One region of the Stutzerimonas sp. 21-1 genome, then DNA from elsewhere that is predicted to be linked to it. Evidence: predicted binding sites of a transcription regulator. Region 1 holds the regulator's gene; the other holds the start of a gene.

Region 1 (7,244 bases):
CCAGCGCCAGGCACGCGTAAGGCAACTGCAGTTCACGCGCCAGCGCAGCCTCGGGCATGCCGGTCATCCCGACGATGTCGCAGCCATCGCGCTCCATTCGGGCGATCTCGGCCGCCGTCTCCAGGCGCGGCCCTTGCGTGCAGCCATAGACGCCGCGGTAGCTGAAGGCGCAACCCTGAGCCTGCAACGCGGCGATCAGCCGTTCACGCAGTTGCGCATCGTAGGGATGACTGAAATCGATATGGGTGACATGGTCGAGGTCGCCGGCGAAGAAGGTATGTTCGCGACCGTAGCTGTAGTCGATGATCTGATGCGGTACGCAAAAATGCCCGGTACCCATAGCGGCGTGGATGCCGCCGACGGCATTTACCGCGATGACAGCCTGTGCGCCGGCATGACGCAGCGCCCACAGGTTCGCCCGGTAGTTGACCTGATGCGGCGCGATGCGATGCGGGTGTCCGTGACGGGCGAGAAACAGGACCTCCCGCCCGGCGAACTCGCCGCACACGATGTCGGCAGAAGGCAGGCCGTAGGGCGTCTCGATCGATCTGATCTCGCGCAGCACGAGCCCGCTGAGTTCGGTCAGGCCAGTGCCGCCGATAATGGCGTGGACAGTCATGGAATCTTTCCTTGGAGTATCGGCGTGATCAGTCGATGAGCCCGGCGCTGCGCAGCGCCGCAATCGATTGGAGCCAGCGCGGCTGCTGCTTGTAGTCAAGCGACGCGGTGCCGGCGGCGCGCATGCGCGCGAGAGCCGGCGCGGGCCGCACACCCAGGCGCTGCAACGCGGTCAGCGCCAGCTCCGCGGCTGCGCGGTCGTTGCATACCAGCCCCATGTCGCAACCGGCCACCAGCGCAGCCTCGATGCGGGCCGCAGCATCACCCGCTACATGCGCCCCTGCCATCGATAGATCATCGCTGAAGATCACCCCACGAAAGCCCAACTCGCCACGCAGGATGTCCTGCAGCCAGCGGCGCGAAAAGCCTGCCGGCTGCGCATCGACTTCAGGAAAAATCACGTGCGCCGGCATCACCGCATCGAGCACAGGCGCCAGTGCGCGGAACGGCACCAGGTCGTGATCGCGCAGCTCGTCGAGGCTGCGCCCGTCAACCGGAATCGCCACGTGCGAATCCGCCTCAGCCCAGCCATGACCGGGGAAGTGCTTGCCGGTCGTGGCCATACCGGCCGCACGCATACCGAGGATGAACGCGCCGATCAGCTCGACCGCGCGCTGTGGGTCCGCCTCGAAGGCACGCGTACCGACGACGCCACTGCGCTGGTGATCGAGGTCGAGCACCGGGGCGAAACTGATATCCAGACCCACCGCCAACACCTCGGTAGCCATCACCCAGCCACAGACCTCAGCCAGGCGCGCGCCGTCAGCATGCCGGGAGAACTCACGCATTGCTGGTAGCCGGACGAAATCCTGACGCAGCCGCTGCACACGCCCACCTTCCTGATCCACCGCCAGCAACAGATCGGGCCGCAGCGCGCGAATCGCACGGCACAGCTCCTGCACCTGGCGGGGGTGCTCGATATTGCGAGCAAACAGAATCAACCCGCCGACTTCCGGCTGGCGCAACAGGTGGCGATCCTCGGGCGTCAGCCAGGTACCGCCGATATCCAGCATCAGTGAACCGTGCATGGGTCAGATAAATCCTTGAGCGAGTTCGGCGCCGGCCCATTCCGGGCGGGCATGTTCTTCTATGTGGACGGGGCAATGCAGCGGCACCTGCTCGAACAGCCGCGCCAGATCGGCATTGCGCATACGAATGCAACCGTGAGACAGCGGAACGCCCATGGGTTCACAATCAGGCGTGCCGTGCAGGTAGATGTAGCGGCGAAAGGTATCGACATCGCCGAGTCGATTGCGGCCGATTTCGCAGCCACTCAGCCAGAGAATGCGGCTCAGAATCCAATCGCGCCCGGGAAAGCGCTCGTGCAGTTCGGCCGACCAGATCTCTCCGGTCCAGCGCCGACCACGCAGCACCGCGCCGAGCGGCAGATCGCCACCGATACGCGCACGTACCTGATGCCGACCACGTGGCGTGCAACCGGAGCCGTTGCGCTCGCTGGCGCCATTGAGGGCGGTGGATACCGGAAAGCGGCAACGCAACTTGCCGTCGGCAAAGCCGTAGAGCTGCTGGTCGGCAAGGGAGATGTACAAACAATCGAGATGGGTCATGGGCGGCTAGCTTAGACGAAGGACCTGACGCCTAGCACCCTCAGCCCTTCGCCGGCATGGCTACGGCGTTGCGCCGACCCTTGGGCTGGGCCTCGGCCAGCGCAGCATCTGCCACGCCGCTCTCGGCCCGCATGCCAGCCGCCAGGAACGGCACCATCATCCGCATGATCTGCTCGATCGAAGTCCGGGCACCGAAATCGTTCTCGGCAATCGCGCGCAGTGCCTTGATCCCGGACATGCTGAAAGCCGCCGCACCGAGCATGAAATGCACGCGCCAGAACAGCTCGATCGGCGGAATGTTCGGTGCTGCCTCGTGCACACGCAGCATGTAGCGGCGGAATACCTTGCCGTACATGTCTTCCAGATAGCGGCGCAGATGGCCCTGGCTCTGGCTGAACGAAAGCCCCAGCAGGCGCATAAAAATCGACAGGTCGTCGCCGCTGCGTGGTTTAACCGCCAGGGCCTGCTCAACCAGTATTTCCAGCAGTTCTTCGAGCGTATCCGGCTTATCGGAAATCGACTCGCGACGATCCAGCTCGCGTTCCAGGCTGGCGCAGAAGGGTCCGAGAAAGCGCGAGAAGACTGCCTGAATCAGCGCCTTTTTCGAACCGAAGTGATAGTTCACCGCCGCCAGGTTTACGCCTGCCTTGCTGGTGATCAGGCGAAGCGAAGTCTCAGCGAAGCCTTTTTCAGCGAACAGCTGCTCCGCTGCGTCCAGAATGCGCTCGACTGTCTCGGACTGCGCCATGCCCCCTCCAATGACAAACATCTGTTTGAAACTTACGTTTCAGCCAATAGCCAAGTCAACCATGAAAGCGGCGTGGCGCCTAGCTCATCTTCGCATTCACCGCCGTCGCGACCGAATGCTCGCAGAACTCGATTGCCAACACCCGATCACTGTATATAATCCCAGTCACTGTATAAAAGAACAGAGACCCCCATGATCAAGCTGACGCCCCGCCAGTCGGAAATCCTCGCCTTCATCAAGCGTTGCCTGGAAGACCACGGCTACCCGCCGACGCGCGCCGAGATCGCGCAGGAGCTCGGCTTCAAGTCGCCCAACGCCGCCGAAGAACACCTCAAGGCGCTCGCGCGCAAAGGTGCAATAGAGATGACGCCCGGCGCCTCGCGCGGGATACGCATTCCCGACTTCGAGCCCGCTGCCCAGGAAGGCAGTCTGCCGATTATCGGCCGGGTGGCGGCAGGCGCACCGATCCTGGCGCAACAGCATGTCGAGGAGTCCTGCCAGATCAACCCAGGCTTTTTCCACCCGCGCGCCGACTACCTGCTGCGGGTACGTGGCATGAGCATGAAGGACATCGGCATCTTCGATGGCGACCTGCTGGCGGTCCACAGCACCCGCGACGCGCGCAACGGCCAGGTCGTCGTCGCACGGGTGGGCGAGGAGGTTACCGTCAAGCGCCTCAAGCGCGAAGGTGACAAAGTGTGGTTACTGGCGGAAAACGCCGAGTTCGCACCTATCGAAGTGGATCTCGAACATGAAGACTTCGTGATCGAGGGCTTGAGTGTCGGCGTGATACGCCGCTAGGAGACGTTCGATGCAGTACCTCCCCACGACAAACGCCAAGCCGCAGCTGTCTCTCTTCGAGGGGCTGATCGCTCATGGCATGCCGCCCTTTCTCGCCGAACCGCCACCGCCGCAACTCGAGCGCCTGAGCGAGTTGAGCCTGAGCGGCAACAGCGAGCACTGTCGACTGCTACTCGCCCCCATGCTGCGCGAACTCAGCGATGCCCCCGACAGCCGCTGGCTGACGCTGGTCGCCCCTCCGGCATTTCTGTCGTCGCACTGGCTGCGCGAAACCGGATTGAACCGCGAACGCATCATCCTGTTGCAGCCGCGCGGTATTCAGGGCGCACTGGAGCTGACTTGCAAGGCGCTGACTTCCGGCTGTAGCCACACCGTCGTCAGCTGGTTTGCTCACATGGATGCCCGCATGCGCAGCACGTTGCACAGCGCCGCCAGCCAGGGCAACGCTCAGAGTCTCAACATTCGCCTGGGCCGCTAGCTAAATAGTCCCGACAGGCACATGGATCGTGCCGAATTCCCCCGCTACACCCCACCTCGTTCAGTGCAGTACCCGCGGCTCATCCTCGTACTCGATCTCGCTATCACCTTCCGACATCCGTCCAGCCATCTGCACGCCCACGTTGAACATGGCCTTGGCGATTTCCACATGCTGGCCCTGCAGAAAAAGTTTCGCGTCATCGGAGAAATCCAGCGTCACCAGCACCTCTTCGTCTTCGGCACGGCGCAGTACGATGCGGCCGTCAGGTAGCTCGACAATTTCCAGAAACGAGGTAGGCATTCGATCAGCTCTCAGAGAAAGGCGTGCATTGTACCAGCCGACTATCGACGCAGCAGCCTTCCAGCATCAGGCAACCCGCTACGATCCGGGTTTCATGGTGACCGTCCACGACGTAGCATTGCTCGAACCGACACTGCCCGGCACAACACACAAGAACAGGCCGAGTCTCCATGACACCCCGCATTCTGCTGCTTACCACCTTGGCCATGCTTGCCTTCGCCGGCAATTCGCTGCTGTGCCGGATCGCCTTGCGAGACACCGCCATAGATCCCGCCAGCTTCACCGGCGTGCGCCTGCTTGGCGGTGCGCTGACACTCTGGTTTCTGATGCTGCGACGGGAACGTCGCGCGATACCGGGCGGTGACTGGTACGGTGCGGCGGCCTTGTTCGTGTACGCCGCGGCGTTCTCGTTTGCCTATCTGCATCTCGACGCCGGCACCGGCGCGTTGCTGCTGTTCGGCGCCGTACAGCTGAGCATGATCGTCTGGGGGCTGATACGTGGCGAGCGATTCGGTCGCTGGCAGGTAGTCGGCCTGATCCTGGCGATGGGCGGCCTGGTATTTCTGCTGCTGCCGGGCAGCAGCGCACCGTCATGGCATGCTGCCCTGCTGATGCTGGCCTCCGGAGTCGCCTGGGGAATCTATTCGCTGCGGGGACGCGGGACCGCCAATCCGCTGAATGCCACGGCCGGCAACTTCGTGCGAGCGGTGCCGCTGGGCATCTTGCTGAGCCTGTCGGTCTGGAATCAGTTGCAGTGGGATATCCCGGGCCTGGTTTACGCGCTGCTCTCGGGCGCCCTCGCCTCCGGCGTCGGCTACGCCATCTGGTATTCGGCGCTACCCGGTCTGACGGCAATCCAGGCCGCCAGCGTGCAACTGAGCGTGCCGTTGCTGACCGCCGTTGCCGGAGCGTTGCTGCTTGGCGAAGCACTGACGGACCGCCTGCTCATCGCCGGTACGGCGATTCTCTGCGGCATTGCCCTGGTCATGCTGACTCGCAAGCCAGAACCGTCATGATGTGGAAGCGCCGCTTACCACTCGGTCAGCGACTCGCGAAAGCGCAAGGCCAGGCTCTTCAGGTTCTGTCGCCAGAGTTCCAGCTCGTCACGCGTCAGAGCGGGCTCTGGCTCGTCGAGGCTGACGGCCTCGATCAATGGCTGGCGTGGGTCGGTTTTAACCTTTGCCGGCGCACGCGGCGGCTCGAATAGCGCCGCATAGGCTTGCAACAGGCTGGCCAGCCAGGTTTCTCCCTGCTCGGCCAGTTCCACCAGCTCGGCCAGCTCCGGACTCGGCGCTGCGTCGAGAACTGAACGCGAGAGAATCAGTTCGACCCGCGACGCACCGGCTCCAGGCGAGCGGTAGTAGCCGGCGATTTCATGACACAGCCCCAGCAAGGCGCCGTAGAGATGGAACAGGCTCGCCTCACGCTCGGCCTGGATCAGTCCCTGCGCATTCAGCGAGCCCGACGCTTCGGCCTTGCGCCAGCTATCCAGCGACAGACCGGCGAAGTAGATTTTCTGATTGGTCCGGGTGTAGAGCTCGTGAGCCATGAGGGCGCTCTCCGAATATCGGGAAACTGCAAGAATGAACTTCGACGCCCGTCAACGCCAGCGTTACAGGCCGAGCAGAACAACCGCAGACACCGTCTAGCCAGACGGCATCTGCGAGCGCATCGCCGCAGCGGCGTGCGTTACTTTTCCTCGACCTTCCACTTGCCGCCGACGAAGAAGGCCTTCCAACCGGTCGGCTTGCCTTCGACTTCCGACTGCACGTACTGCTCCTTGGTCTTGCGGCTGAAGCGGATCACCGTTGGGCGACCTTCCGCGTCCTGCTGCGGCGCATCCAGCAGGAAGTGGTACTTCGGATCGATCTCGTCACGGTGCGGAATCAGCTCCTTCACCAGCGGAGCACGTGTCTCGCGGTTCTTCGGAAACTGGCTGGCAGCCAGGAACAGTCCAGATGCGCCGTCACGCAGTACGTAGGTGTCGTCGACCTTCTCGCAACGCAGCTCCGGCATCTTCACCGCGTCCATCTTCGGCGGCGCCGGCTCGCCGTTCTTCAGCAGCTTGCGGGTGTTCTTGCATTCGGCGTTGGTGCAGCCGAAGAACTTGCCGAAGCGACCGGTCTTGAGCTGCATCTCGCTGCCGCACTTGTCGCATTCCAGGCTTGGGCCTTCATAGCCCTTGATACGGTACTGGCCTTCCTCGATCTCGTAGCCCGAGCAATCGGGGTTGTTGCCGCAGATATGCAGCTTGCGCTTCTCATCGAGCAGGTAGGCATCCATTGCGGTGCTGCAAATCGGGCAGCGATGCTTGCCCAGCAGCACCAGCGATTCGGATTCGCCTTCGTCATCCGCAGCGATTTCGTCACCCGGCACGAGATTGATCGTCGACTTGCAGCGTTCCTTGGGCGGCAGGCTGTAGCCAGAGCAGCCGAGGAATACGCCGGTGGATGCAGTGCGGATCATCATCGGCCGGCCGCAGACCTTGCAGGGAATATCGGTCAGGGTGGGCTGGTTGGCGCGCATGCCATCCTCGCTGCCCTCGGCCTGTTCGAGCTTGCGCTTGAAGTCACCGTAGAACTCATCGAGCACATGCTTCCATTCGCGCTCGCCCTGCGCGACATCGTCCAGATGCTCTTCCATGCCGGCAGTGAAGCCGTAGTCCATCAGGTTCTCGAAGCTCTCGGAAAGACGCTCGGTGACGATGTCGCCCATCTTTTCCGAATAGAAG
Region 2 (7,244 bases), 920 kb from region 1:
GCACCGTGGCGAAGCCGATGGTCTCGCGCTGACGCGCACCGGTCTGGCCTTCTCGACCGTATACGGCGACCTTCTGCAGATCACGGCCGAGCGCCTCAGCCACCACCTCACCCATGCGCAGCGCGGTGCCCGACGGCGCGTCCACCTTGTGCCGGTGATGCGCCTCGATGATCTCGATGTCGACCTCGTCGCCCAGCACCCGCGCCGCGGTATCCAGCAGCTTGAGGCAGAGGTTTACGCCAACGCTGAAGTTCGCGGCGAAGACGATGGGTATCTCCTTGGCCGCGGCAGCCAGACGCTCTTTCTCCTCCGGCGAAAAGCCGGTGGTACCGATCACCATGGCCTTGCCGGCGCGCCGACAGACTTCCAGATTCTTCAGCGTCACCGATGGATGGGTAAAGTCGATCACCACGTCGAACTCGTCCACCGCCCGCGCCAGATCGCCGCTGAGCGGCACACCAAGACGACCGATCGCCGCCAGCTCTCCCGCGTCGGCACCGACCAGGGTGCTGTCCGGCCGATCCACCGCCGCCGTCAGTCCGGCGGCGCCCGCCGTCTGCTGCACCGCCTCGATCAGGGTCTTGCCCATGCGCCCGGCGGCGCCCATCACTGCAATACGTCGCATAGCATCAGCTCCAAGCTGCAAGCCCCAAGCGGCAGGCGACCTCATCTAGGCCGCTTGCCGCCTGCAGCGATCAAACATCACCAAAAAAGCGCTTCACGCCCTCGAACCAGCCACTGGCCTTCGGCGAGTGGGATGTATCGCCCTGCAGCGTGCCGCGGAACTCCTCGAGCAGCTCGCGCTGACGTTTGCTCAGATTGACCGGCGTCTCGACCACCACCCGGCACATCAGATCGCCGGCGCCGCCGCCACGCACCGGTGCCACGCCCTTGCCGCGCAGGCGGAACTGCTTGCCGGTCTGCGTGCCTTCGGGAATCTTCAGCTTGACCCGACCATCAAGTGTCGGCACTTCCAGCTCGCCGCCGAGCGCCGCATCGGCGAAGCTGATCGGCACTTCACAGTACAGATGCTTGCCGTCGCGCTGGAAGATCTGGTGCTCGCGCACGTTGACCACCACATACAGGTCGCCCGCGGGCCCGCCCTGAGTGCCGGCCTCGCCTTCGCCGGTCAGACGGATACGGTCGCCGGTATCGACGCCCGCCGGCACCTTGACCGACAGCGTCTTCTGCTCTTCCACCCGCCCCTGACCGTGACAACTGCCGCACGGATCGGAAATCATCTTGCCGCTGCCATGGCAGCGCGGGCAGGTCTGCTGCACCGAGAAGAAGCCCTGCTGCATGCGCACCTGGCCGATACCGCCGCAGGTGGTACAGGTCACCGGACTGGTGCCCTTCTTCGCACCGGAACCATCGCAAGTCTTGCACTCGACCAGCGTCGGCACGCGAATGGTGACCGTGGTGCCGCGCACCGCCTCTTCCAGATCCAGCTCCAAGGTGTAGCGCAGGTCGCTGCCACGCTGAGCACCGCCTCGCGATGCGCCGCGCGCGCCGCCGAAGAAGTCGCTGAATACATCGCCGAAGATGTCGGAGAAATTGGCGCCACCGTAGCCAGCGCCTGCACCGGCACCCATCTGCGGATCGACACCGGCATGGCCGTACTGGTCGTACGCCGCGCGCTTGCTCGCATCGGAGAGCACTTCGTAGGCTTCGTTGGCTTCCTTGAAAGCCTCCTCGGCCGCCTTGTCACCCGGATTGCGGTCGGGGTGATGCTTCATCGCAAGGCGACGGTAAGCTTTCTTCAGCTCCGCCTCGCTGGCGCCACGCTCGACACCCAGCACCTCGTAAAAATCACGTTTGGCCATATGTTTCCTGAACCCTCAAATTCGTGCCCTCCAGACACGCCGACGCGGGAGCAAGCCCCCGCGCAGCGGTTACGCCCGCCCGGCCGAAGCCAGAACGGGCTGGAGCGGAAGCAAGCCGGGGCTTACTTGTTGTCCTTGACCTCTTCGAACTCGGCATCGACCACATCGTCGCCCGCCTGGTCCTTATCCGCGGCCGGCTGACCTTCGGCGCCCTGCGGCTGCTCGGCATACATTTTCTGCGCCAGCGGCGTGGAGGCCTGCGAGACCGCTGCGATCTTGGCCTCGATCTCAGCCTTGTCGTCGCCCTTGATCGCCAACTCCAGTTCGCCGATAGCCTTTTCGATGGCCGTCTTGTCGTCGGCACTGGCCTTGTCACCGGCTTCGGTCAGCATCTTGCGAGTGGCGTGGACCAGCTGATCGCCCTGGTTGCGAGCGGTCGCCAGCTCCTCGAATTTGCGGTCTTCCTCCGCGTTGGCTTCGGCGTCGCGCACCATTTGCTCGATCTCTTCCTCGGACAGACCGGAGTTGGCCTTGATTACGATCGACTGCTGCTTGCCGGTGGCCTTGTCCTTGGCGGACACGTGCAGGATGCCGTTGGCGTCGATGTCGAAGGTGACCTCGATCTGCGGCATACCGCGCGGTGCCGGCGGAATGTCGGCCAGGTCGAAGCGGCCTAGCGACTTGTTCTGTGCCGCCTGTTTGCGCTCACCCTGCAGCACGTGAATGGTCACGGCGTTCTGGTTGTCGTCGGCAGTGGAGAACACCTGCGACTTCTTGGTCGGAATAGTGGTGTTCTTCTCGATCAGCGCGGTCATCACACCACCGAGGGTTTCGATACCCAGGGTCAGCGGCGACACGTCGAGCAGCAGCACGTCCTTGACGTCACCGGCCAGCACTGCGCCCTGAATGGCGGCACCCATTGCGACGGCTTCGTCCGGGTTGACGTCCTTGCGCGCTTCCTTACCGAAGAACTCGGCGACCTTCTGCTGCACCAGCGGCATACGGGTCTGACCGCCGACCAGGATCACATCGTCGATCTTCGAAACGTCGATACCGGCATCCTTCAGAGCGATGCGGCACGGCTCGATGGTGCGCTCGACCAGATCCTCGACCAGCGACTCCAGCTTGGCGCGGGAGATCTTCACGTTCAGGTGCTTCGGACCGGACGCATCGGCCGTGATGTACGGCAGGTTGACGTCGGTCTGCTGGCTGGAGGACAGCTCGATCTTGGCCTTCTCGGCAGCTTCTTTCAGGCGCTGCATGGCCAGCGGATCGCCCTTGAGGTTCATGCCGCTTTCTTTCTTGAACTCCTCGACGAGGTAGTCGATCAGGCGGATATCGAAGTCCTCGCCACCGAGGAAGGTGTCGCCGTTGGTAGCCAGCACTTCGAACTGGTGCTCGCCGTCGACCTCGGCAATCTCGATCACCGACACGTCGAAGGTCCCGCCGCCCAGGTCATAGACGATCACGGTGTGGTCGCCCTTGGCCTTGTCCATGCCGTAGGCCAGCGCCGCCGCGGTCGGCTCGTTGATGATGCGCTTGACGTCCAGACCGGCGATGCGACCGGCGTCCTTGGTGGCCTGGCGCTGGCTGTCGTTGAAGTAGGCCGGCACGGTGATGACCGCTTCGGTGACCGGCTCGCCCAGGTAGTCCTCGGCGGTCTTCTTCATCTTCTTCAGCACTTCGGCGGAAATCTGCGGCGGTGCCATCTTCTGGCCCTTCACTTCCACCCAGGCGTCGCCGTTGTCGGCCTTGACGATGTTGTACGGCACCATCTTGATGTCTTTCTGCACAACGTCTTCTTCGAAGCGACGGCCGATCAGACGCTTGACTGCATACAGGGTGTTCTGCGGGTTGGTGACCGCTTGACGCTTGGCGGACTGACCGACGAGGGTCTCGCCATCATTGGTGTACGCGATGATCGACGGAGTGGTACGGCCGCCTTCGGCGTTCTCGATGACCTTGACGTTGCCGTTTTCCAGAATGGAGACGCAGGAGTTGGTGGTCCCCAGGTCGATACCGATGATTTTGCCCATTTAATCTCTCTCCCGAATTTCGATTGGTCCGCGCCTGTTTACCGGCTGCGGTAACACAAAAACGCTTGGCTACCAGATGGGGGTTGCCTGCCCGAATTCAAGCCTGCTCGTCGATCGAAGGCACCGCTTGCGAAGGCGCCTTGCTCACCACGACCATCGCCGGGCGCAACAAACGGCCATTGAGCAGGTAGCCCTTCTGGAACACCTTGAGCACGCTGCCTGGCTCGGCATGGGTGCTCTCTTCCATCGCCATTGCCTGGTGGTGCTCCGGATTGAACGGCTCGCCATGCGGATCGATCTGCGTCAGCTGATGGCGCGCCAGCGTGTCGAGCAGCAGCTTGAGCGTCAGCTCCAGCCCCTCGCGCACCGACTTGACCGCCTCATCGTCCGGCTTCGACAGCTCGAGGCCGCGCTCCAGACTGTCGGCGACCGCCAGCAGATCGCCGGCGAACTTCTCCAGCGCAAACTTGTGCGCCTTCTCCACGTCCTGCTCGGCGCGCCGGCGGATGTTCTGCATCTCGGCCGCGACCCGCAGCGACTGATCCTGGGCGGCCGCCAACTGCTCTTCGAGCGACTGCACGCGAGCCGCCAGATCGTCGCTGGCAGCGGCCTGATCCTGCTCGTCAAAGGTCTGGTTTTCCAGGTTCTGCTCGTCGGCCATGCGTCCTCCTTATCTCGATACGATTGCGGGCGACCGCCCGCGCTTGTGCCGCTATATGGGGGCACCCTCGCACGGTTCAAGGGCAGGTCGCGCCGACACCGACATGGCGCACGTCGGCCAATCGCGCACCGCATACACCACAATCCGTCGGGGCGTATTGTGGACGCCCCAAAAAGCACTGTATAAATAGCCAGCCTCACAACCCGGAGCGCCACCATGCTGGTTCATCTTTCGGTTCACAACTACGCCATCGTCGAACACCTGGACCTCGAACTGAAACGCGGCATGAGCGTGATCAGCGGCGAAACCGGTGCGGGCAAATCGATCATGCTCGACGCCCTCGGTCTCGCTTTGGGCGACCGTGCCGACAGCAGCGTGGTGCGCCTGGGCGCCGACAAGGCAGACATTCTCGCCAGCTTCGACCTGGACGACATTCCCGACGCCCGTGCCTGGCTCGCCAAGCGCGATCTGGACAACGACGGTCCGTGCATCCTGCGCCGAGTCATCACCGCCGAGGGGCGCTCGCGCGGCTACATCAACGGCGCGCCTTGCCCGCAGGGCGACCTCAAGGCGCTCGGCGAACTGCTGATCGACATCCACAGCCAGCACGAGCACCAGTCGCTGCTCAAACCCGACACCCATCGACGCCTGCTCGACGAATACAGCGCCAGCCAGGAACTCGCCCGCCAGGTGCAACTCGCGGCCCAGCGCTGGCGCCAGACGCAACAGGCGCTCGAACGGCTGAGCAACAGCGGCGACGAGCAACGCGCGCGCCAGCAGTTGCTCAGCTATCAGCTCGAAGAACTGGAAAACCTGGCGCTCGCCGAAGGCGAACTCGAACAGCTGGAGCAGGAGCACAAGAACCTCGCCAACGCCGGCCAGCTGCTTGATGCCTGTCGCCAGGTGACGGAACTGTGCAGCGAGAGCGACGCCGGTAACGTGCTCTCCGCACTGACCTCGAGCCTGCAACGCCTGGCCGCGTTCCAGAATCACGCCGGGGCGCTCGGCGAGGCCGTCAACCTGCTGGCCAGCGCGCAGATCCAGGTCGAGGAGGCAGTCGGCGAGCTCAATCGCTTCGTCGATCATTTCGATGCCGATCCCCAGCGCCAGCAAGCGCTGGAAGAACGCCTGGATACCATCTATACGCTGGCCCGCAAGCACCGCGTGCAGCCTGCCGAACTGGTCGCGCTGCAGCAGCGTCTGCTGGACGAACTGGAAGGCCTGAACGCGGACGACGAAGCCATCGAGCGGCTGGGCGAGGAACTGGCGGCCTATGCTCGCCACTACGAGGAAAAAGCCACGGAGCTGAGCCGCATCCGCCAGGCGGCGGCCGGGGAACTGTCGCTCGCCGTGGAAGCCGAAATCCAGCGCCTGGGCATGCCCGGCGGACGTTTCAGCGTGACGCTGAAACCGGTCGCCGAGGGCGACTACCCGCCCTACGGCTTCGAGCAGGTGGAATTTCTCGTCAGCGCCAACCCCGGCCAGCCGCTACGCCCGCTGGCCAAGGTCGCCTCGGGCGGCGAACTGTCGCGCATCAGTCTGGCAATTCAGGTCATCACGGCGCAGACCTCGCGCGTACCGACGCTGGTCTTCGATGAAGTGGATGTCGGTATCGGCGGCCCTACCGCGGAGATCGTCGGCCAACTACTGCGTCGGCTCGGCGAGCGCGGCCAGGTGCTGACCGTGACCCACCTGCCCCAAGTCGCTGCCCAAGGCCACCACCACCTGTTCGTGCACAAGGCCCGCGACAGCGAACAGACACGCACCGCCGTCGCCGAACTGCATGGCCGCGGCCGCATCGAGGAAATCGCGCGCATGCTCGGAGGCGTCGACCTCACCGAGCAATCATTGGCACACGCACAGCAGATGGTCACAGCGGCACAGGCCTGACCGCAGATACGCGACGCATGAAAAAGGCGACTCGAGAGTCGCCTTTTTCATTTCACCGAAGGAGTTCAGTCCTTCTTACGTACGTAGAGCACCAGATTGTGATCGACCAGCTCATAACCATGACGCTTGACGATCTCTTTCTGCAGCTTCTCGATTTCCTGATCGAAGAATTCGATGACCTCGCCACTGTCGACGCAGACCATATGGTCGTGGTGACCGCTATCGGCCAATTCGAATACGGCGTGCCCGCCATCGAAGTTGTGGCGAACCACCAGCCCCGCGGCCTCGAACTGCGTCAGCACACGATAGACCGTCGCCAATCCGACGTCTTCACCCGCCTCCATGAGCGCCTTGTAGACATCTTCCGCACTCATGTGCCGCTGATCCGCGGTATCCAGCATCTGCAGGATCTTGACCCGAGGCAGGGTGACTTTCAGACCAACTTTTCGTAGTTCGTTATTTTCAACCATGGGTGGCTTTCTCGCTGCTGCTGTTTCGCAGCCTCCTTCAATGCAGGTATGATCCGGGTTTCGTTGCCCAGCCAAGATAGTGGAAGTCACCCACCGATGCAAAACACCAAGCTCATGCTGACCAGCCTCACACTTGTGGGCTTGTTCGCACTCGCCGGTTGTTCTTTTCCCGGGGTTTACAAGGTCGATATTCAACAGGGCAATGTCGTCACGCAGGACATGATAGACCAGTTGCGCCCCGGGATGACCCGCAAGCAGGTGCGCTTCATCATGGGCAACCCGCTGATCACCGACACCTTCCACGCCAACCGCTGGGACTATCTGTACAGCATCCAGCCCGGCGGCAGCGTCCGGCAGCAGGAGC

Evidence for each region. The regulator LexA, encoded in region 1, represses DNA repair genes until DNA is damaged. The targets are predictions, from matches to a motif close to CTGTNTNNNNANACAG.
Region 2: a site for LexA is predicted at 4,699-4,714, ahead of recN (DNA repair protein RecN). Genes of this name have one in related genera too.

What each region holds. Positions count from the first base shown of each region.
Region 1 covers NZ_CM150500.1:2,255,315-2,262,558, forward strand. The annotation lists gene AC0ZJQ_RS10920 (S-methyl-5'-thioinosine phosphorylase) at 1-619, opposite strand, end outside; gene nagZ (beta-N-acetylhexosaminidase) at 648-1,646, opposite strand; gene AC0ZJQ_RS10930 (L,D-transpeptidase) at 1,650-2,186, opposite strand; gene AC0ZJQ_RS10935 (TetR/AcrR family transcriptional regulator) at 2,227-2,934, opposite strand; gene lexA (transcriptional repressor LexA) at 3,127-3,735, shown strand; gene sulA (SOS-induced cell division inhibitor SulA) at 3,746-4,213, shown strand; gene AC0ZJQ_RS10950 (hypothetical protein) at 4,274-4,513, opposite strand; gene AC0ZJQ_RS10955 (DMT family transporter) at 4,684-5,529, shown strand; gene AC0ZJQ_RS10960 (DUF6586 family protein) at 5,544-6,062, opposite strand; gene topA (type I DNA topoisomerase) at 6,203-7,244, opposite strand, start outside.
Region 2 covers NZ_CM150500.1:3,172,222-3,179,465, forward strand. The annotation lists gene dapB (4-hydroxy-tetrahydrodipicolinate reductase) at 1-625, opposite strand, end outside; gene dnaJ (molecular chaperone DnaJ) at 696-1,823, opposite strand; gene dnaK (molecular chaperone DnaK) at 1,946-3,859, opposite strand; gene grpE (nucleotide exchange factor GrpE) at 3,957-4,520, opposite strand; gene recN (DNA repair protein RecN) at 4,737-6,410, shown strand; gene fur (ferric iron uptake transcriptional regulator) at 6,476-6,880, opposite strand; gene AC0ZJQ_RS15425 (outer membrane protein assembly factor BamE) at 6,977-7,244, shown strand, end outside.